3 regions of the Paenibacillus sp. NRS-1760 genome follow, and region 3 is predicted to be linked to each of the others. Evidence: riboswitches for the same ligand, from Rfam matches in the RefSeq annotation. Region 3 holds a riboswitch; each other region holds the start of a gene.
The links. A riboswitch is a leader RNA that binds a small molecule or an ion and turns the genes downstream of it on or off. The one in region 3 is predicted to bind cyclic di-GMP.

Region 1 (3,237 bases), on a different contig from region 3:
AATATAGGGTGATTCATTAGCAATCGTTTGACGAGAGGTATAATCGTCAAAATCGCTTGGAGGAACATAACTGAATGTATGTATTTCTTTATTTATTGGACGAAGGGCTTTAACTGCAAAACTAACTACTGCTCCTGAATCCAACCCCCCACTTAATTGTGAACCTATTTGTTTGTAAGTGCGCAATCGTGCATTTACTGACTGTTGAAATACATCCCTGAATGCTTCAACATATTGTTCGTCCGTTTTGAAGCGAAGTTTCTTATTTGCCGTTAGCTTAAAATATCGCATGACCTTTACTTGACCATTAACCAATGTCATGCAATGAGATGGCGGCAATTGCAAAATATCCTTATACACATTTTGTGTAACGTCAACAACATCAATTACTGTGCTGATAGCTAAAAACTGTGCCATCCATTGCTCATTCAGACGTTTATGAACATCTGGCAGCTCTAACAGTGGTTTCATCGTCGTACACATCGCTAACCGATTTCCATTCCAGTGATAATACAAAGTTCTGCAACCAGAAAAATCTCTAGCAGCAAATACTCTTTGCTCTCTTTCATCCCATATTACAAAAGCAAAATCACCGATTAGATACTTGGGTGATTCAACACCCCATTTTGCATAGGAGAGTAAAATGAGCTCTGCATCAGTCATTTGCATTCTACGATCAAGGTGTACGTTTAGTGATTCAAATAATTCATTACGGTTATCTATAATTGCATCGGCACTTATGACTAAACGTCTTTCTGAATCATAATAGGGATTGCATTCCCCGACAGACTCTGGTGTAATCCATTGATTATGGCATCCAACAAACACATTGTTCTTATTCCATGCTTGAGCTGTATTGCAAGGAAACCGCGATAATTGCTGCATCAGTCTATTCCCCTGATCTAACACATGGGCTGTCTGATCAACTTCATAAACGACTGCTATTGCGCTCATTCGTGCCTCCGATTTAGATAGCCAGCGTGTTCTTCAATCGAACGAGATGCGAGCATCATTGAATGTCTTTTAGTTCTTAATAAAGAACATATTTGAATAATACACTTGAAAACGGACGTTGTCAATCGTTTTTTCACCAAAATATCACAAAATAAAACGAAACATCGTTCTTTTATAAGAACAACATTTCGAAATGGGTTTAACCTTATTTTTTTCTAATTTAGACGTCATTTTATTTTTTATTCGTTAAAACTTACAAGCTTTCGCAATTAAGAATTATTCGTTATAATAGTGTTAGTCTACAACGAAGAGATAACGGGGGAGTTTGCTATGATCGGAGAACGTATTCAGATGCTGCGCAAGAGAAAAGGCCTATCCCTAACGGAGTTGTCGCAACGGGCAGGCGTCGCAAAATCTTACTTAAGCTCTATTGAACGAGGGCTCCAGCAAAATCCTTCGATTCAATTTCTCGAAAAGGTAGGCGCAGTATTAAACGTAACGGTTGAAGAATTTTTAAATAGCGATGAAAATAATGATCGTAAAACAAGCAATCTAGACACCGAGTGGGCCGATCTAGTTCGAGAAGCAATGGCTTCTGGCGTAAGCAAAGATCAATTTAAAGAATTTTTAGAATTCAATAAATGGAAAATAAAGCGCGAGTAGCGCTTTATTTTCTTTTATACGGCTGTTTCTTGTATATCATCTTTCTTGCTTTCTTCAAGACATAGTAATACCTTTCTAACATCTTCCTTGCTAAACCCCAAAGAACGTGCATTCATGATTAATGCTACCCATTCCATATCTAAATCCTGATTATCCTCTGATTTTGTAAGTACCATTTTCCCATGTCCCCCATTCAATTTGGGACGGTTGCACCACTGACTCCATGCGTTTAAGGTGCCCAGATACTAAACGCATTTCAACGTCTCCCTATGCTTGTCATTCGTTTATAGATGTATTATAAATCACTCTAATTGCGTATGCTGTCGCTTCCTGTCTCACAAAAATGAAAGATAATTACATTTTTTGTCGAATTTATTTAACGATTGTTAAAGGGAGCGGGGGAAGGAAATAGAGCCCGCTAGATCAAATTAGGAGCTCTAAAATGTTGCTTCATTAACAGAGCTATCCGGTATATTATTTTGCTGCAAGTTCAGATTTCAACAGTGTATCTTCTTCATATCCATTCGGATTTGAAAATTGCCATCTCCACGTATCGCTGCACATTTCTTCTATTCCTTTTGTTGCAAACCAATTCAATTCTACATTTGCCTTCAACGTATCTGCATAACAAACAGCAATATCGCCAGGTCTGCGGTTAACGACCTCGTATGGAATGCTTTGCCCAGTTACCTTCTCGAAGGCTGCAATCATCTCTAACACACTGTAGCCATTTCCAGTGCCAAGATTATATATATTCACATTTGATTTTCTACTCATGTTTTCCAGTGCCTTTACATGCCCCTTTGCTAGATCTACTACATGAATGTAGTCTCTCACTCCAGTGCCATCCACAGTTGGATAATCATTTCCAAACACATGTAACTGCTTAAGCTTGCCAACAGCTACCTGCGATATGTAAGGCATTAAGTTGTTTGGCACTCCATTTGGATTTTCTCCAATTCGACCACTTTTATGGGCGCCAATAGGGTTGAAATACCTCAGGATCGTTATTCCCCAGCTGTTATCTGAACTAGCTAAATCCAGTAAAATTTGTTCTAGCATGAGCTTAGTCCGGCCATATGGATTTGTTGCTGAGAGCGGTGAATCCTCAATAATCGGAACATGTTCGGGCCGTCCATAAACAGTAGCCGAGGAACTAAATACTAATTTCTGAACACCAAATTTCTTCATGACTCCACAAAGAATTAATGTGCTCGTTATATTGGTATGATAATAAGATAAAGGCATTTGTACAGACTCTCCGACAGCCTTTAACCCGGCGAAGTGAATAACGGCATCAATAGCATGATTCGAAAATACATGCTCGAGTCCCTTTTGATCCATAAGATCCATTTGATAAAAGGTAAAGGATTTATTTGTAATCTCTTTTACCCTTTCTAAAGCGATATAGCTGCTATTAGAAAAATTATCAACAACCACTAATTCATATCCCGCTTCAAGAAGCTCAATGCAAGTATGACTGCCTATGTACCCCGCTCCGCCTGTTACTAAGATTGCCATTTTATTTACCCCTCTCAACAATTCTTAATAAAGAACAAATAAATCAAAAAAAATACCTCTCCGATGCTAAGCTCACATGCATACCTTTTCGCTGTAATA
Region 2 (3,237 bases), on a different contig from region 3:
TTTATGTTTATATTTTTTTTATTCTTATGATCTACTATAACGAATGATTACATGATATGACAAATGCCATATCCAACGGTAACAGCCTTATACGCGCTTTAAAATCGATTTAACGAGAATGAAAGGCTTATTCTCATTGATTTTCGAGCCTTTACAAGCGTCATTCTCCGGCATATGATGAGTTCATATGAACTTGTAATATAGGAATGCAAGACGAATGTGCGAGGAGGAAGCGAGATGGAGTCCTTTACGCTTACTCGAAAAGAGATGGCTTGCTTGCTGCTGGCTCTGGACGGAAAGTATAATTTAAAGCCACTGCAAGTGCTGCAAGCCGCATGGACCAAAACGCATCAATGTGATTTGGAGAAAGGCACGGGACTGCCTGCATTTATGTCTACGCTGCTGCCTCCAATTATTGAAAAGCTCATTAAAGGAAATGAGATTAAAGGCTTTTCACTACATGAAATTGCTGCGTTGGGCCAATTAATCGAATATTCGAATCTGTCGATTACCTCCATGCAAAACTGGGTAAAGCGAGATTTCAAACCTTATTTCGATTGTCCGAAAGCTGGGAAAAAATATTCTCTAAACCAAGCTGCGTTATTATTTATTATTGATGATTTAAAGTCAAATCTTGATTTTGAATCCATACGCAAGCTTTTTGAGATCGTATTCAAGAAACCAGAGGATGAAGCAGACGATTTAGTTGGGCCTATTGAATTATATGCATCTTATACTAGTATGTTTGAGGAGCTAGATGCGAATAACGATCAACTGCTCGACATTTCCGGTCATCTGAAGGAAAATCCGCATCAAGATTTATTGACAGAGCATGTCATTCGCTCTTCAGCGAATCAATTTGCAAGCAGATTGCCGAATTTAACAGAAAAACAATGGGAAGCGGTGCGAAATATTTTGCTCGTTGCGGTTATTTCCATCCAAACCTCCTATTTTCATTCGTTAGCAAGGCGTTATTGCAATGCAACCTTATTTTTAGCCACAGAATAAATATGGTTCAAGGGATGACAAACTCACTAAATAGTCCTATACTGGTTTAAGTTGTAAACTACAAAATAGACAAACTGAAAAAGGCAAACTTGTTGAAAGACAAGGACGCAAAGTTATGGGCCTAAGGTGTACGCACTATGGCTGCCAGACCGCCGGAAGGATAATAAGCTAACTGAGCTGTCCGCCTCCTGTGGCTGGATAGCTTTTTTTGTTTTCAGGAGACAGAGGAGAGAGCAAGCAGGATGGTTTTTAAGGATAGGATAGAGAGAGCAAAAATACTGTTTAAGAAATTGAGTTTGAAGAAAATAACGAGCAAATTATTGCTTGTTACCGCAATCATCACACTATTTAATGTAGGCTCGGGCGTTTTGATTTATTTTCAAAATCATTCAGTAGCAACCTCAGTCGAAGGTTCAGAGGAATTGCAGCGTGCTGAACGCAATTATCAAGGTATATCGAATAGGCTGCTGAAAGTGATGCTTCTAATGGTAGATGCCATTGAAAATGGCAAAAGCGATGCAACGCTGATCATGAAGGATTTGGAAACGATGCCTGCCAACATCGATGAGTTGGAGAAACAGCTTATCGATATGGATAAGAAATATCCGCCTGCAACGGAAGATGGTCCTTATTATGCGAATCAAGTTAATGTTCTTAAGCTAGCATTAGATAACTTGAAAGTGACGAATACAGACGTGAGTGGATTATCATCAGATGAGAAATCGCTCCGCATAAGCAATCTAATAAGCGTATATACCGTCATTCTAAGTTATTCCAACGATACAATGCACGAGCGTTTGACCGCAGACGCTAACGCGACGCAGAGGCTTCTCGATAAAGACATATCCAGTGCGAACCTTATTGTGCTTATAAATGTCATTTTGCTAGCTATTCTTCCTGCTATTATGATTTTTGTCATCTCACAATCGATTAGAACAGGACTTGTAGGCATTACAAAAAGAATTAAGCAGTATGGCAATAATGATTTTACAAGTCAAGAAAAACTCGTTCGCTCTGACGAATTTGGCGATCTTGACCACGCTTTGGCTAATATGGGCGATCAGCTGCGAGAAACGATTAAAGCTACGCTTGAAGTGAGCGAATCTGTGCTCCACATCTCGAATAATATGGATAATATGATTGGTATTAATCGAAAAGCATCAGAGGATGTAAATGGCCAAGTGGAGCTGGGCAGAAAAGTGTTGCTGTCGCAGTATGACGATGCTTCATCCATTTCGGCAGTTACGGAAGAAATCTCAGCAAGCTCTCAGCAAATTGCTGCGTCGAGTGAATACATAAACAATGATATGCAAAATATGAAGCAATCATCTCATAACGGCACGCAGCAGATGGCTGGCGTGGTCTCGATGGTAAATGAAACAGTAGACCAGTTCTCAAAGCTAACTGAAGCTTTCGAAACGATGAATGAACGATATAACAATGTAGCTAAGTTTTTGAACGGCATTCAGGATTTGAACACACAGACGAATTTGTTGTCACTGAACGCATCCATTGAATCGGCAAGAGCGGGTGAGCATGGCAGAGGGTTCGCAGTAGTCGCTGATGAGATCCGCAAGTTGTCCAGTCAGACCGATATGATCTCGAAGCAGATCACGAAGGAGCTGACACTCATACAGAGCGATGTGGCAGCAAGCAGCCGCACGATCGGCAGCTTCGCGAATGTTATTAACACGACGCGTCAAGCATCTGAAACCGCAAGCAGCACATTCCAAGCATTGGAATCACAAAGCAGCATGCTGTCAGATCAAGTGAGCGAGATTTCTACGGCAATTAGTGAAATTACAACAGGCATGTCTCATATCGTGTCTGCAGTAGACAAGCTATTGACTACGTCTTCAGAAGTGAATGGGAAAATGGAACATATGAGCGAGCTTTCAGTTAAGCAAAATGATATTTCCGATGATTTGCGCACGCTTGCGGAGAAGCTTTCACTTTCCTCGCAGGATTTGAAGGAGAAAGCATCTGTTTTCAAAGTATAAGCAACACAAAATGATAATCGTGTGAGGCAGGCAGCATCCATAGGTTTGGGGTGCTGCCTGCCTCTTTGTGCAAATAAAGAAGGATAAGCGAGTATAATGCCGAATCAATGAATGGAATAGACCAATACAAAACAGATCCACTATGGGAGACAGGATGAGCGAAATGAACTTTCAAGTTAATTTACAAGGGATGATCGAGCTTCTCTCAAAGCATTTATATTCGAGCCCA
Region 3 (3,237 bases):
CATCATCAATTTCGACGATTGGTGTTGCTTCAGGTGACGATGTAGGTGTTGTCGTTACCGTAGTTGTAGCAGTAGGTGTGCTGCTAGGCGTGATAGCAGGTGTCGAGTTAGGTGTGATCACAGGTGTGGAAATTGGTGTAGTGGTAGGTGTATTCTCAGGTGTAGGAGTTGGTGTAGCTGTAGGCGTGCTCTCAGGTGTAGGAGTTGGTGTAGCTGTAGGCGTGCTCTCAGGTGTAGAAGTTGGTGTAACTGTAGGCGTAGTCTCCGGTGTAGAAGTTGGAGTAGCAGTAGGTGTCGATGATGGTGTTGGAGTAGGCGTAGAGCAGGTTTCGCCTGCGTTCACAAGTGAAAGCTCTTTCTCCTTGCCCCAATGGATCTTCAGCGTATTAGGTACAGCTTGTGGATCAGTTGGGTTGACGAGCTCCGTATTTGTTGAAAAGCTTACGGAACCTTTTCCAGGAATTACACCGTTTCCTGTTTGAGTGGAATTTGGAATTTCCCATGAATAAGAAACCTCAATGTTACTCTCATTGGTTACTTTCCAAGCTCTTGTTTTATTCGGGTCGGCGGAGCAGGCCGTTTCAAGTTTGAGCTTAGCCGTATTGATAACTGCTTTTCGCACAGAGTTATCTGTGGTTACTACGATCTGCTGGGTAGCCACTAAATCGGTGGTAAAGCCATCTAAGGTTAATTCTTTTAATGTGTAGGTGCCGATAGGCAATTCGTTGAATTGCAAAATACCGTCACTATTGGTAACACCGCTTTTGACTAATTTACCGTCTTTCCAAAGCTCGAAGGTAATGTCGACATGAGGAGCCCCTTCGACATTATTTAAAAATTTGTTGATGATGATATTGCCCGTACAGCTGTTCGAAAGCTTTAGATTCCATGCTAAAATTTTGTCACCGTGAGCGCCGGGACCCAATGTCTTAATTAAATCTCCGCTATAGATATCTAATTGATAAGGCAAGCATCTTGGAATGTTAATCGTAACGGAGTAAGTACCTGCTTTTGGATATATAATAGACTGTCCCTCAAAAAATGTTTGCTTGTTGTATGGAATGGTTGTATCGCCGGGTCCAGGTGCCCAGTCAGCAGGGCCTTCATAGCCGGAGAAGCTGACTCTAACACAATCTTTTAACGTCTGGAACGTAGCGGTAGCTGTTCCGTTATTATTGACTACGATATTGGAATGCTTGGCAATGACATCCTTGCGATCCGATGAATACTGTGGACAGCTATTCTCATCTCCGAGTGCCGCAGCATTCGTACTTTGATTGCTATCACCTTCCGCCATGGCAAGGGAACTAAGCGACAACGAAAAAATTAATAACAGAGCCAGGGCTAAACTGATTTTTTTCCTAAAATAACGCATCTTTCACTCTCCTCTTAGATACGTAGTGGGGTTCCAAGAGGGCCGGTTACACTACTAGCTCCATATAATCCAAGTGTCCAATTGTAGATTATACTTCATCGCTTCCCTAGTTATTTTGATTGTGAAAATCCACTCTCCCTTTCTATATGCGTGCACCGGTTAGATATGCATGCTTTCATATTAAAATGATAACATGTATTGGAAATTGCTCAAGGGTGTTTCTTTGTCAGAAAATGACTAATAATCATCATAAAGCAGGATATATTTTTGGCATAACACACATTTTGTCACCTTGTCCCTTGATTGCGGAACCAGTGGGCTCTTCATGGCATATAGTGTCACAAAGAGGAGGTGGCCGCCATGTTTGAACTTCTACTTCTTGTTATTGGCTGTTATGCTTTGGCTGCATTGTCGGTGCATCTGGCGTATCGAATTTGGCGAGGGCGCCAGCAATCCAGCAAGCATTATGTGCTCGTTGCTGATGTCCAGCAAAACAATATGGAATGGTATGTACGTTCACTGTTTTCTTTCTCTCGGCGAATGGGGAAAAACGTTCGTTTGACGATCGTAGATCAAGGGGTTACAGAGGAGACATTGGCTATTGTTGAACGATTAGCTAGAAAGGGTGATGAGGTCAGGATTCACTCTAATGGATCTAATTCATTGTCTGGAAGCGAAGACAGTAAGCGCTCTCAAACAGAGGGTGTGGATGGAACTCAGCTGCTATGGCTGCTCCAGGCAGAAGGAGTTGTGTCGCTTTCCGATCATGCGGTGCTAATTGATTTGCAAAATCCGACAGATTTGTCGAAAATGCCATTTTAGTATATACTCTACGGTAATGAAATAGTCGGAGTGAAGCACACTCAATAACGCAAATGCGTTGTTGGGTGTGCTTTTTTTTGTTTACCGTGCTTGCCAACATCATTCTCCTTTTGTCAGGTAAGGGAGAGGCCGTAGTTAACTTAACAGATGAATAATGAAGTCAGTTCTATAAAGTGTCGAGGGAGCGAATAGAGATGAAGGCACAATTGTATGTTGTGAAAGTGAAAGGCTGCTGGCAGGCTCGACTGACTATCAAGGCAATGGTGGATAAATACTTCTGGATGCATGGAGCGTTTGGTGAAGTGGGATTCTTGAACAACGAGATCGCAGAGGAGGGATGGCTGCTGAAAGAAGAACTGCCGCTCGGGGATGCGTGCGTTGCAGTGGAGCTTTGGGATGCGGCTATAAAACGTGGCAGTGGCGGCAGAAATAACGCGAGTAAAAGCTTAAATGAGGGGGGACGGAATGCTGATTATGAGGCGATTGAGCTGTTGGTGGCATGTGCGGAGGAAGCAAAAGCTGATGGGGCGGGTGGAGATGCAGCGACTGGCGGGTTGAATAGTAGTAATCAGAATTCTAGCGAGCTGGAGAGAAATTATCGGAAATACAGTGGAGGAGTAGAGCAAGCAGTTCATAATGGCAAGATTAGTTTGGGGGGGCGTTGGCGCTTTTTGGGTAGTCGAGGGAAGCGGAAAGGAGCGTTGGCGATAGAGAGGCTTTTTGGTTTAGTGGAGAGGTGGGAGAAGGTAAGGGGAGCTGTGGTTGGGGAAATCGGAGGAGCAGCGCTTGCGAATAATGGTGAAAAGCGTAGCAACGCTAAGCGTGTGGGTGGCGAGGAAGCGGGAGCTTATAACGCTGAAGAGCTGGGAGAGATCGCGGCAGGAGCGAAGCTTGCCGCGGGTATGCTGCAGGGACGTGCGCTTTTGCGAAGCGAGGCGCACGCCCTGTTGTCTAGCGCAAGCTGTCCCGGGGCCGCGTCAAGCTGGAGAGAATTGCTCCAGCTTGCTTCGCTGCTCGGGCAGTTGCGCCTGAGCGGATCA

Region 1: it holds a riboswitch for cyclic di-GMP, as region 3 does, so the genes downstream of both, ACIFSR_RS12570 (anti-repressor SinI family protein) here and ACIFSR_RS09510 (SpaA isopeptide-forming pilin-related protein) in region 3, are expected to answer to the same signal.
Region 2: it holds a riboswitch for cyclic di-GMP, as region 3 does, so the genes downstream of both, ACIFSR_RS24780 (methyl-accepting chemotaxis protein) here and ACIFSR_RS09510 (SpaA isopeptide-forming pilin-related protein) in region 3, are expected to answer to the same signal.

The regions. Positions count from the first base shown of each region.
Region 1 is NZ_JBITPK010000010.1:343,474-346,710, reverse strand. It holds gene ACIFSR_RS12580 (asparagine synthase-related protein) at 1-954, opposite strand, end outside; gene ACIFSR_RS12575 (helix-turn-helix domain-containing protein) at 1,285-1,617, shown strand; gene ACIFSR_RS12570 (anti-repressor SinI family protein) at 1,632-1,793, opposite strand; cyclic di-GMP riboswitch class II at 1,812-1,893, opposite strand; gene galE (UDP-glucose 4-epimerase GalE) at 2,092-3,138, opposite strand; gene ACIFSR_RS12560 (beta-1,6-N-acetylglucosaminyltransferase) at 3,211-3,237, opposite strand, start outside.
Region 2 is NZ_JBITPK010000016.1:39,956-43,192, forward strand. It holds gene ACIFSR_RS24775 (DUF1836 domain-containing protein) at 238-1,008, shown strand; cyclic di-GMP riboswitch class I at 1,081-1,165, shown strand; gene ACIFSR_RS24780 (methyl-accepting chemotaxis protein) at 1,251-3,008, shown strand; gene ACIFSR_RS24785 (HSP90 family protein) at 3,172-3,237, shown strand, end outside.
Region 3 is NZ_JBITPK010000008.1:544,994-548,230, forward strand. It holds gene ACIFSR_RS09510 (SpaA isopeptide-forming pilin-related protein) at 1-1,375, opposite strand, end outside; cyclic di-GMP riboswitch class II at 1,407-1,490, opposite strand; gene ACIFSR_RS09515 (hypothetical protein) at 1,736-2,197, shown strand; gene ACIFSR_RS09520 (DEAD/DEAH box helicase) at 2,392-3,237, shown strand, end outside.